One region of the Luteimonas composti genome, then DNA from elsewhere that is predicted to be linked to it. Evidence: riboswitches for the same ligand, from Rfam matches in the RefSeq annotation. Region 1 holds a riboswitch; the other holds the start of a gene.

The links. Region 1 has a riboswitch for cobalamin ahead of metE (5-methyltetrahydropteroyltriglutamate--homocysteine S-methyltransferase). Riboswitches for the same ligand answer to the same signal wherever they lie in the genome.
Region 2: linked by a shared signal. The riboswitch ahead of ACFQ2D_RS06355 (TonB-dependent receptor domain-containing protein) and the one ahead of metE (5-methyltetrahydropteroyltriglutamate--homocysteine S-methyltransferase) in region 1 are both predicted to bind cobalamin.

What each region holds. Positions count from the first base shown of each region.
Region 1 covers NZ_JBHTKU010000002.1:87,428-91,617, forward strand. The annotation lists gene metE (5-methyltetrahydropteroyltriglutamate--homocysteine S-methyltransferase) at 1-2,286, opposite strand, end outside; cobalamin riboswitch at 2,412-2,641, opposite strand; gene purU (formyltetrahydrofolate deformylase) at 2,828-3,679, opposite strand; gene ACFQ2D_RS05105 (DUF2789 domain-containing protein) at 3,769-4,026, opposite strand.
Region 2 covers NZ_JBHTKU010000002.1:380,018-384,207, reverse strand. The annotation lists gene bioD (dethiobiotin synthase) at 1-257, opposite strand, end outside; gene ACFQ2D_RS06370 (TMEM175 family protein) at 254-1,018, opposite strand; gene ACFQ2D_RS06365 (GAF domain-containing protein) at 1,062-1,544, shown strand; gene ACFQ2D_RS06360 (TfoX/Sxy family protein) at 1,541-1,918, shown strand; cobalamin riboswitch at 1,970-2,197, shown strand; gene ACFQ2D_RS06355 (TonB-dependent receptor domain-containing protein) at 2,311-4,176, shown strand.

The DNA.
Region 1 (4,190 bases):
CGCTGCGGCCTGGCCCGAGCGCAGCGCCCGGGCCGCCGCGACCATCGCCTCAAGCGCGGCCATCGTTTCGGTCCAGCCGCGGGTCTTGAGCCCGCAGTCCGGATTGACCCAGAGCTGGTCGGCAGGGATGACCGACATGGCCTTGCGCAGCAGTTCGCTCATTTCCCGGCGGTCGGGCACGCGCGGCGAATGGATGTCGTAGATGCCCGGTCCGATCGCATTGGGATAGCGGAACCGCACGAACGCATCCAGCAGTTCCATGCGCGAGCGGGAGGTTTCGATCGAGATCACGTCCGCATCCATCGCCGCGACCGCTTCGATGATGTCGTTGAACTCGGAATAGCACATGTGGGTGTGGATCTGCGTGCAATCGCCCACCGACGCGGTGGTGATGCGGAAACATTCCACCGCCCAGCCGAGGTACTCGCCCCAGTCCTGGCGCAGCAGGGGCAGGCCTTCGCGCAGAGCGGGTTCGTCGACCTGGATGATGCCGATGCCCGCCGCCTCCAGGTCCTCCACTTCGTCCCGCAGGGCGATCGCGATCTGCCGGCAGGTCTCGGCGCGCGGCTGGTCGTCGCGCACGAACGACCACTGCAGCATCGTCACCGGGCCGGTGAGCATGCCCTTCATCGGCCGGCGCGTGAGCGACTGCGCGTGCGTCGACCAGCGCACCGTCATCGGCGCGGGACGCGACACGTCGCCGTAGATGATCGGCGGTTTCACGCAGCGCGAGCCGTAGCTCTGCACCCAGCCATTGCGGGTAAAGGCGAATCCTTCCAGTTGTTCGCCGAAGTATTCGACCATGTCGTTGCGTTCGAACTCGCCGTGCACCAGCACGTCGATGCCGAGACGCTCCTGGGCCTCGACGCAGCGCGCGGTCTGCGCTTCGAGGAAGGCCTCGTACGCCGCCCCGTCCAGCCGACCAGCCCTGAACGCGGCGCGCGCCTTGCGAATCTCAGGGGTTTGGGGAAACGACCCGATCGTTGTGGTCGGGAATGGCGGCAGCTGCAGGCGGTCTTGCTGCAGCCTGCTCCGCTGGGCGTAGGGCGTCGCGCGGCGGGTCTCGTCCGGCGACACGCCGGCGACCCGCGCGGCCACCTCGGGACGGTGGACACGGCGCGAGCCGCGGCGGGCCTGGAGACGCTCGCGCGCGAGCTCCAGCGTGGCGCCGGCCGATGCGAGGCCGTTCACGGCGTCGGCCATCACGCGCAGCTCGCCGATCTTCTCCCTGGCGAAGGCGAGCCAGCCGCGCAGTTCGCCCGCCAGCCCGGTTTCGAGGCTCGCGTCGATGGGGACGTGCAGCAGCGAACACGAGGGCGCCACCTGCAGGCGGTCGTTGCCGATTCTGTCCGCGGCCGAGCGGACAAGCGTCACCGCCCGATCGAGATCGGTCCGCCAGATGTTACGCCCGTCGACAACCCCCAGCGACAGCACACACTCCACGCGCAGTGCGTCCAGCACCGCGTCCAGCTGCTCGGGCGCACGCACCAGATCCACGTGCAGGCCATCGACCGGCAGCGATGCGGCAAGCGGCAGGCGCGGTCCGAGCGGCCCGAAATACGTCGCCAGCAGCAGCTTCGGCCCGCCGGCTTTTGTGAGCACAGCGTAGGCATGCTGGAAGGCCTGGGCCGCATCTTCGTCGAGGTCGAGCACCAGGCAGGGCTCATCCAGTTGCACCCACTCGGCGCCCGCGCGTCGCAGCGCAACCAGCAGTTGCGCGTAGACAGGCAGCAGCGCCGGCAGCAGCTCCAGCGGCCGACTGCCATCGACGCACTTGGACAGCAGCAGGAAGCTCACTGGACCCAGCAGCACCGGGCGTGCCTTCGCGCCTGCGTCGCGCGCCTCGATGAACTCGGCGACCGGCTTGTCGCCGCGCAGCCGGAACGACTGTCGAGCCTCGAGTTCCGGGACCAGGTAGTGGTAGTTCGTGTCGAACCACTTGGTCATTTCCAGCGCAGGCAGGTCGAGCCCATCGCGCTGGTCGCCGCGCGCCATCGCGAAGTAGCCGCGCAGGGGGTCCGATTCGAGCAGCGACCTGTAACGCTGCGGGACGGCGTCGAACAGCACGGCCGTGTCCAGCACGTGGTCGTACAGCGAGAAATCGTTGCAGGGCACGACGTCCGCGCCAGTGGCGTGCTGGAGCTGCCAGTGCCTCAGCCGGAGTGTCCTGGCCTGGTCGTGCAGCTGTGCGGCGGTGGCGTCGCCGCGCCAGTAGGCTTCGACAGCCTTCTTCAGCTCCCGTCGCAGGCCGATGCGCGGGAAGCCCAGGTTGCATACGGTGGTCATGTGCGTGTCATCCTCGATTCGTGGTCGCCCCCTCGGGCGATTCGGAGCCGTGAGACACGCGCGAAGACACGCGCCCGGTCGAGGGGCACGGCTCCCCGCACCTCCCACGGGCGCCAGGTCGACGGAGATCGTTCTCCGGCCAGGCAGGTCTTCGGACTCGTGGACACAGGACGGTTCTCGCCCTTCCTACTGTTCGCCGCTTCCCGGGCATGGCCCAGTGCTTCATGGCGAAGGTCGTTTCCACATACCGCTGCGGGGCAGTGCCGGCTTCGACCCGGGGGTCCTACCGGCTTCCCTTTTGAACATATCGCTCTATCGAGATTAAGCGATACATACCTTGGCGGCGTGGACGGTACGCCTGGTTGGGGCGTCGGTCAAGGCCGGACCTTCCGGACGGGCGGGACCGCGCGATCTTCGTCTGGACCCGGAGGCGCCGTGCAGCACGCGGCGGACCGTGCTGCGGCCCCCGGGTGCCCCGGAATATGCGTCGCTGCGAACGCGATGCTGTGGATCTGCTGACGCGCCGCGCAGCGTGGGGGCGTCAGCGGAACACCACCGTGCGATGGCCGTTGAGCAGGATCCGGTGCTCCACGTGCAGGCGCACCGCGCGCGCCAGCACCCGCGACTCGACGTCGCTGCCGATGCGGATCAGCGCCGCCGGGGTCATCGCGTGGTCCACGTGGGCCACGTCCTGGTCGATGATCGGGCCTTCGTCGAGGTCGGGCGTCACGTAGTGCGCGGTGGCGCCGATGATCTTGACCCCGCGCGCGTGCGCCTGGTGGTAGGGCTGCGCGCCCTTGAAGCTGGGCAGGAAGCTGTGGTGGATGTTGATCGCGCGCCCGGCCAGCGCCTCGCACAGCCGCGGCGAGAGGATCTGCATGTAGCGCGCCAGCACGACCAGGTCGATGCGCTCGCGCTCGACCAGGTCGAGGATCCGCTGCTCCTGCGCCTCGCGCGTGCCGGCGTCCACCGGGAAATGGTGGAACGGCACGCCGTAGCTGCCGGCCAGCCGGGCGTAATCGGCGTGGTTGGAGGCCACCGCGGCGATGTCGGCGCGCAGCTGCCGGCTGTGGGTGCGAAACAGCAGGTCGTTGAGGCAGTGGCCCTGCCGGCTCACCAGCACCAGCAGGCGCGCGCGCCTGCGCGCGTCGTGCATGGCCCAGTCCATGGCGTGCGCGGCGGCCAGCGGCGCGAAGGCCTCGCGCACCGTGTCCACCGGCGTACTCGCCGGCACGTCGAAATGTACGCGCAGGAAGAAGCGCCCGGATTCGGGATCGCCGAACTGCTGGGCGTCGATGATGTTGCAGCCATGCTCGAACAGCAGGCCCGACACGCCGTGGACGATGCCGGTGCGGTCGGGGCAGGACAGGGTCAGGATGTGGTCGCGGGACATCGCGTCGCGGCGGAAGGCGGGCGCGGGACTATGTCACAGCGACGGGGATGCCCGCAGTTTCGGTTGCGCCGGCAACGAAAGGCGCCCCGTCAGAATCCCGTCTGGTGCCGGACCGCGTCAGCGTGCAGCGACTCGTTGAGCTGGTCGACCACGATGGCCCACTTCGCGTCGGCGCCGATGCTCTCGGCCAGGAACTGTCGCTGGCCCGCGTTCCAGAACGGCGCCTCGTGGACGTGCACCTCGCCAGGCAGCTGGTGCGCGCCGATGAAGCCGGCGATCGCCTCCGGGCCGGCATCCAGGCCCAGCTGCTCGAAGAGATGGGTCATGGTGGGGCTGGTCTCGTCCACGTCGCGCCTTCGCCAATGGCCGCCGCCGGCCGGGACGGCAGGATCGCGGCGCGCCCGCCAACGCGGCGTGAGCGCAGCATCCGCCCCGTCCAGCGTGCCGTCACGGTGCAGCCTCGCGCGCAAGGGGGCGCAGGGCGCCGGCCATGCCCGCTCCCACTGCACCG
Region 2 (4,190 bases), 290 kb from region 1:
GCCAGCTGCGGCGCGGTCGCGGCCGGCAGCGCGAACGGATTGACGTCGGCATAGTCGGGTTGCGGCACGCTCGCGGCCCGCAGCGCCAGCGCGTCCTCGTTGCGCCAGCCATCGGCCGTGCGCTCGCAGCCGCTGGCGACCGGCTTCATGCCGACCGCGCGCAGGCCCCGCGCACGCAGCGCGTGCAGCAGGGCCACCGACGCGAAGGTCTTGCCCACGCCGGTGTCGGTACCGGTGATGAACCAGGCGGTGCTCACGGGCGGTCCCGTTGCAGCGCCAGCCGCTGGCGTTCGCGCCGCACGTGGTACCACGGCATCCACAGCCCGAGCGTGGCGTAGCACCACATCGGCAGTCCGGCCAGCACGCGCAGCGGGCCCCGCAGCGCCGGATCGCGCCAGTACAGCAGCAGTGCCAGCACCAGGGCGGCCAGCGACACACCGGCGAGGATCGCGTGCGAGCCTACCTCGGTGCGCAGCAGGTGGCGCTCGTTGGCGTCCAGGCCCAGCGCGTCCGCCAGCTGCAACGCATGCGCGTTGAGCCGCCACAGCAGCCAGGCCAGCATGCCGAAACCGAGGCTGTAGACCAGGAAGGTGGCCTGCAGGTCGCGCATCGCGCGCCGGGGGTCGAAACCGAGTTCGCTGGGCAGCCAGCCCCCGGTGAGCAGCGACAGGAAGCTCGAGGCCACCATCCGCAGCGGATACACGTACACCATCACCGCCAGCACCAGCGCCAGGCTGAGCACGGTGGCGGTGGCGTCTTCCAGCCCGAGCCGCCGGCTCCAGCGGTTGTGCGCGGCCCAGAACATCATCAGCACCGCGAAACAGGCGATGAAGGTGGGCACCCTGCGCAGCGCGTCGATCAGTTCTGCGGCGGTCTGCGGCAGGTCGCTGGTGACGATCACCAGCAGGGTGATCGAGAAGGCGAAGGCCGCGTCGACGAAGGTTTCCAGCCGCGTGACCTGCGCGCCGCGCAGCCGGAATCCGGCCGCATCGCGCGGGAGCTGCTGCATCTGGTCCATCCACCCTCCGGGAGCGCGCGGGGCGCGCTGCTACACTGCCCCGATGTTCACTGCAGCCAGTGTAAGCGGCGACAAGCCGCAGCAGTATGCCCAGCTCGCCGAACAGGCGCGTGCCCTGCTGCACGGCGAACCAGACCGCATCGCCAACGCCGCCAACCTGTCCGCGCTGGTCTACCACGCACTGCCGCGGCTTAACTGGGTGGGCTTCTACTTCTTCGACGGCACCGAACTGGTGGTCGGACCCTTCCAGGGCCTGCCCGCCTGCGTGCGGATCCCGCTGGACCGGGGCGTTTGCGGCGCGGCCGCCAGCAGCCGCCAGACCCAGCGCGTGGAGGACGTGCATGCCTTCCCCGGCCATATCGCCTGCGACGCCGCGTCCCGCTCGGAGCTGGTGGTGCCGCTGGTGAAGGACGGCGCGCTGGTCGGCGTGTTCGACCTGGACAGTCCGGACCCGGCGCGTTTCGACGTTCAGGACCAGGAGGGGCTGGAAGCCATCGCCCGCATCTACGTCCAATCGCTGCCATGAATGCACCGTTGAAGATGCGCAACATCGGTCCGAAATCCGCCGCCTGGCTGCGCCAGGTCGGCCTTCGAACCAGCGAGGACCTGATCGCCGCCGGGCCGGTGGACGCCTTCATGCGCGTCAAGCGCGCCGGCTTCAAGCCCAGCCTGAACATGCTCTACGCGCTGGAAGGCGCGATGCAGGACTGCCACTGGCAGGACGTGCCCGAGGCGCGGCGCGCCGAACTGGTGGCCGCGGTCGAAGCGGCCACCGCCGAGCTGCCCGCCCCGCGCGGCCGTCCGGCGGCGGCGCCGGTCACCACCACCCACCACCAGGACGAAGGCCCGGCCGCCTCGTTCGGCTTCCTCGACGAGCCCACGGGCGACGAGCGCGACTGACGCTTCGCGGGTTGGACAACCGGTCCACCCCCGCCTGCCCGCGCTCCCGTACAATGCCGCCTGCTCCAGGGTGGCCCGCGGACGTTCGTCCAAGGGCTGAAACGGGAAGCCGGTGACGCCGGCGTCGCTTGCGACGCGGCCATTCCGGCACTGCCCCCGCAACGGTAAGCGAGTACGACCGCCGCATCCGCCACTGTGCTCCGGCACGGGAAGGCGCGGCGGTCGAGGCCTAGGCCTCGGCTCGCGAGTCCGGAGACCGGCCCCGGGGTCCACAGGTTGCGATGCGGAGGGCGTCGCGGCGTGCCGTACGCCGCCGCGTGCCGTCCGCCTGCTCCCTCCCTCGCGACTCCACGCCAGCAAGGCGCGCGGGGCGCGCGATGGAGCTTCTTGAAATGTCGAACCCGAACCTGATCCGCCTGTCCGTGGCCGCCGTGCTGGCCGCGTCCCCGCCTGCCGTCGCGACGCCGCAGGCCACCGATCTCGACGAGGTGCTGGTGACCGGCACCCGCACCGAGGTGCGGCTGGCCGAAAGCCTGCTGCCGGCCGAGGTGCTCGACCGCGACCAGATCGAACGCAGCCAGGCGCGCGACCTGATCGAGCTGCTGCGCGGCCGTGCCGGCGTCGACGTGGGCAACACCGGCGGACGCGGCAAGCTCAGCAGCCTGTACCTGCGCGGCGCCGAATCCGACCACGTGCTGGTGCTGGTGGACGGCATCAAGATGAACTCCGCCACCGCCGGCATGGCTGCGTTCCAGGACCTGCCGCTGGCGCAGATCGAGCGCATCGAGATCATCCGCGGCCCGCGGTCGAGCCTGTACGGCTCCGAGGCGATCGGCGGCGTGGTGCAGGTGTTCACGCGCCGCGCGCAGGCGCGCGGGCTGTCGCCGCAGTTCACCGTGGGCGCGGGCAGCCACGGCGCGCGCGAGGCCAGCGCCGGCTTCGACCTGCGCGGCGAGCGCGGCTGGCTGGGCGTGCATGGCGCCTACGATTCCACCGATGGCTTCAATGCCTGCCGCGGCTCGGGCGCGCTGTTCCAGGGCTGTTTCGCCGACGAACCCGACGACGACGGCTACCGCAACGTGTCGATCGGCCTGCGCGGCGGCGCGCAGCTGGGCGAGGCGACGGAGCTCGACGGCAGTTTCCTGCAGGCCGATGGCGAGAACGCCTTCGACGGTTCCTGGACCAACCGCTCCCGCGTCCGCCAGCAGGTCTCGGGCCTGCGCCTGCGCCACGCCCCACGCCAGGGCCGGCTTGAGCTCAGCGCGGCGCTGGGGCGCAACCAGGACCGCTCCGACGACTACCAGGGCCAGGAACTGCGCAGCGCCTTCCTCACCCGTCGCGACAGCGCCTCCCTGCAGGCCGACCTGGAGTTGCGCGCCGGCCACCTGCTCACCACCGGCATCGACCACCAGCGCGACCGCGTCGACAGCCTCATGCCCTATACCGTCGACGCGCGCGACAACACCGGCGTCTTCGTCGGCTACGACGGCAAGCTCGGCGCGCAGCGGCTGCAGGCCAGCGTGCGCAACGACGACAACGCGCAGTTCGGCAACCACCTCACCGGCAGCCTGGGCTGGGGCACGACGCTGGCCAGCGGCCTGCGCCTGTCGGCCAACGCGGCCACCGGGTTCAAGGCGCCCACGTTCAACGATCTTTACTACCCCGGCTCGGAAAGCCCGTGGCTGCAGCCGGAGACCTCGCGCAGCCTCAACCTCGGCCTGTCGCGCGCCACCGCCAGCCACCGCTGGTCGCTGGACGTGTTCGAAAGCCGCATCGACGACCTGATTGTGTTCGTCTACCCGCCGCCGGACTTCCTCGGGGTGGGGAGCAATATCGACCAGGCGCGCATCCGCGGGGCCGAGTTCGGCTTCGATACCACGCTGGCCGGGATCGATGTGTCGCTGCAGCTCAGCCATGCGGATCCGCGCGACCGCAGCGGCGGCGCCAACCACGACCGGGTGCTCGCGCGGCGCGCGCGCAATACCGGCCGGATCGGGCTCGACCGCGAATTCGGCCCGCTGCGCGCCGGCATCACCGTCAACGGCGCCGGCGCGCGCTACGACGATGCCGCCAACAGCGTCCGCCTCGGCGGCCATGCCACCACCGACCTGCGCCTGGAGTACGCCTTCCACCGCGACTGGACCCTGCTCGCGCGCGCCAGCAACGTGTTCGACCGCGAATACGAGACCGTGGCCTGGTACTACCAGCCCGGCCGCGAGTACCAGCTGACGCTGCGCTGGCGGCCGGCAGTGCGCTGACCGCTCGCCGCGCA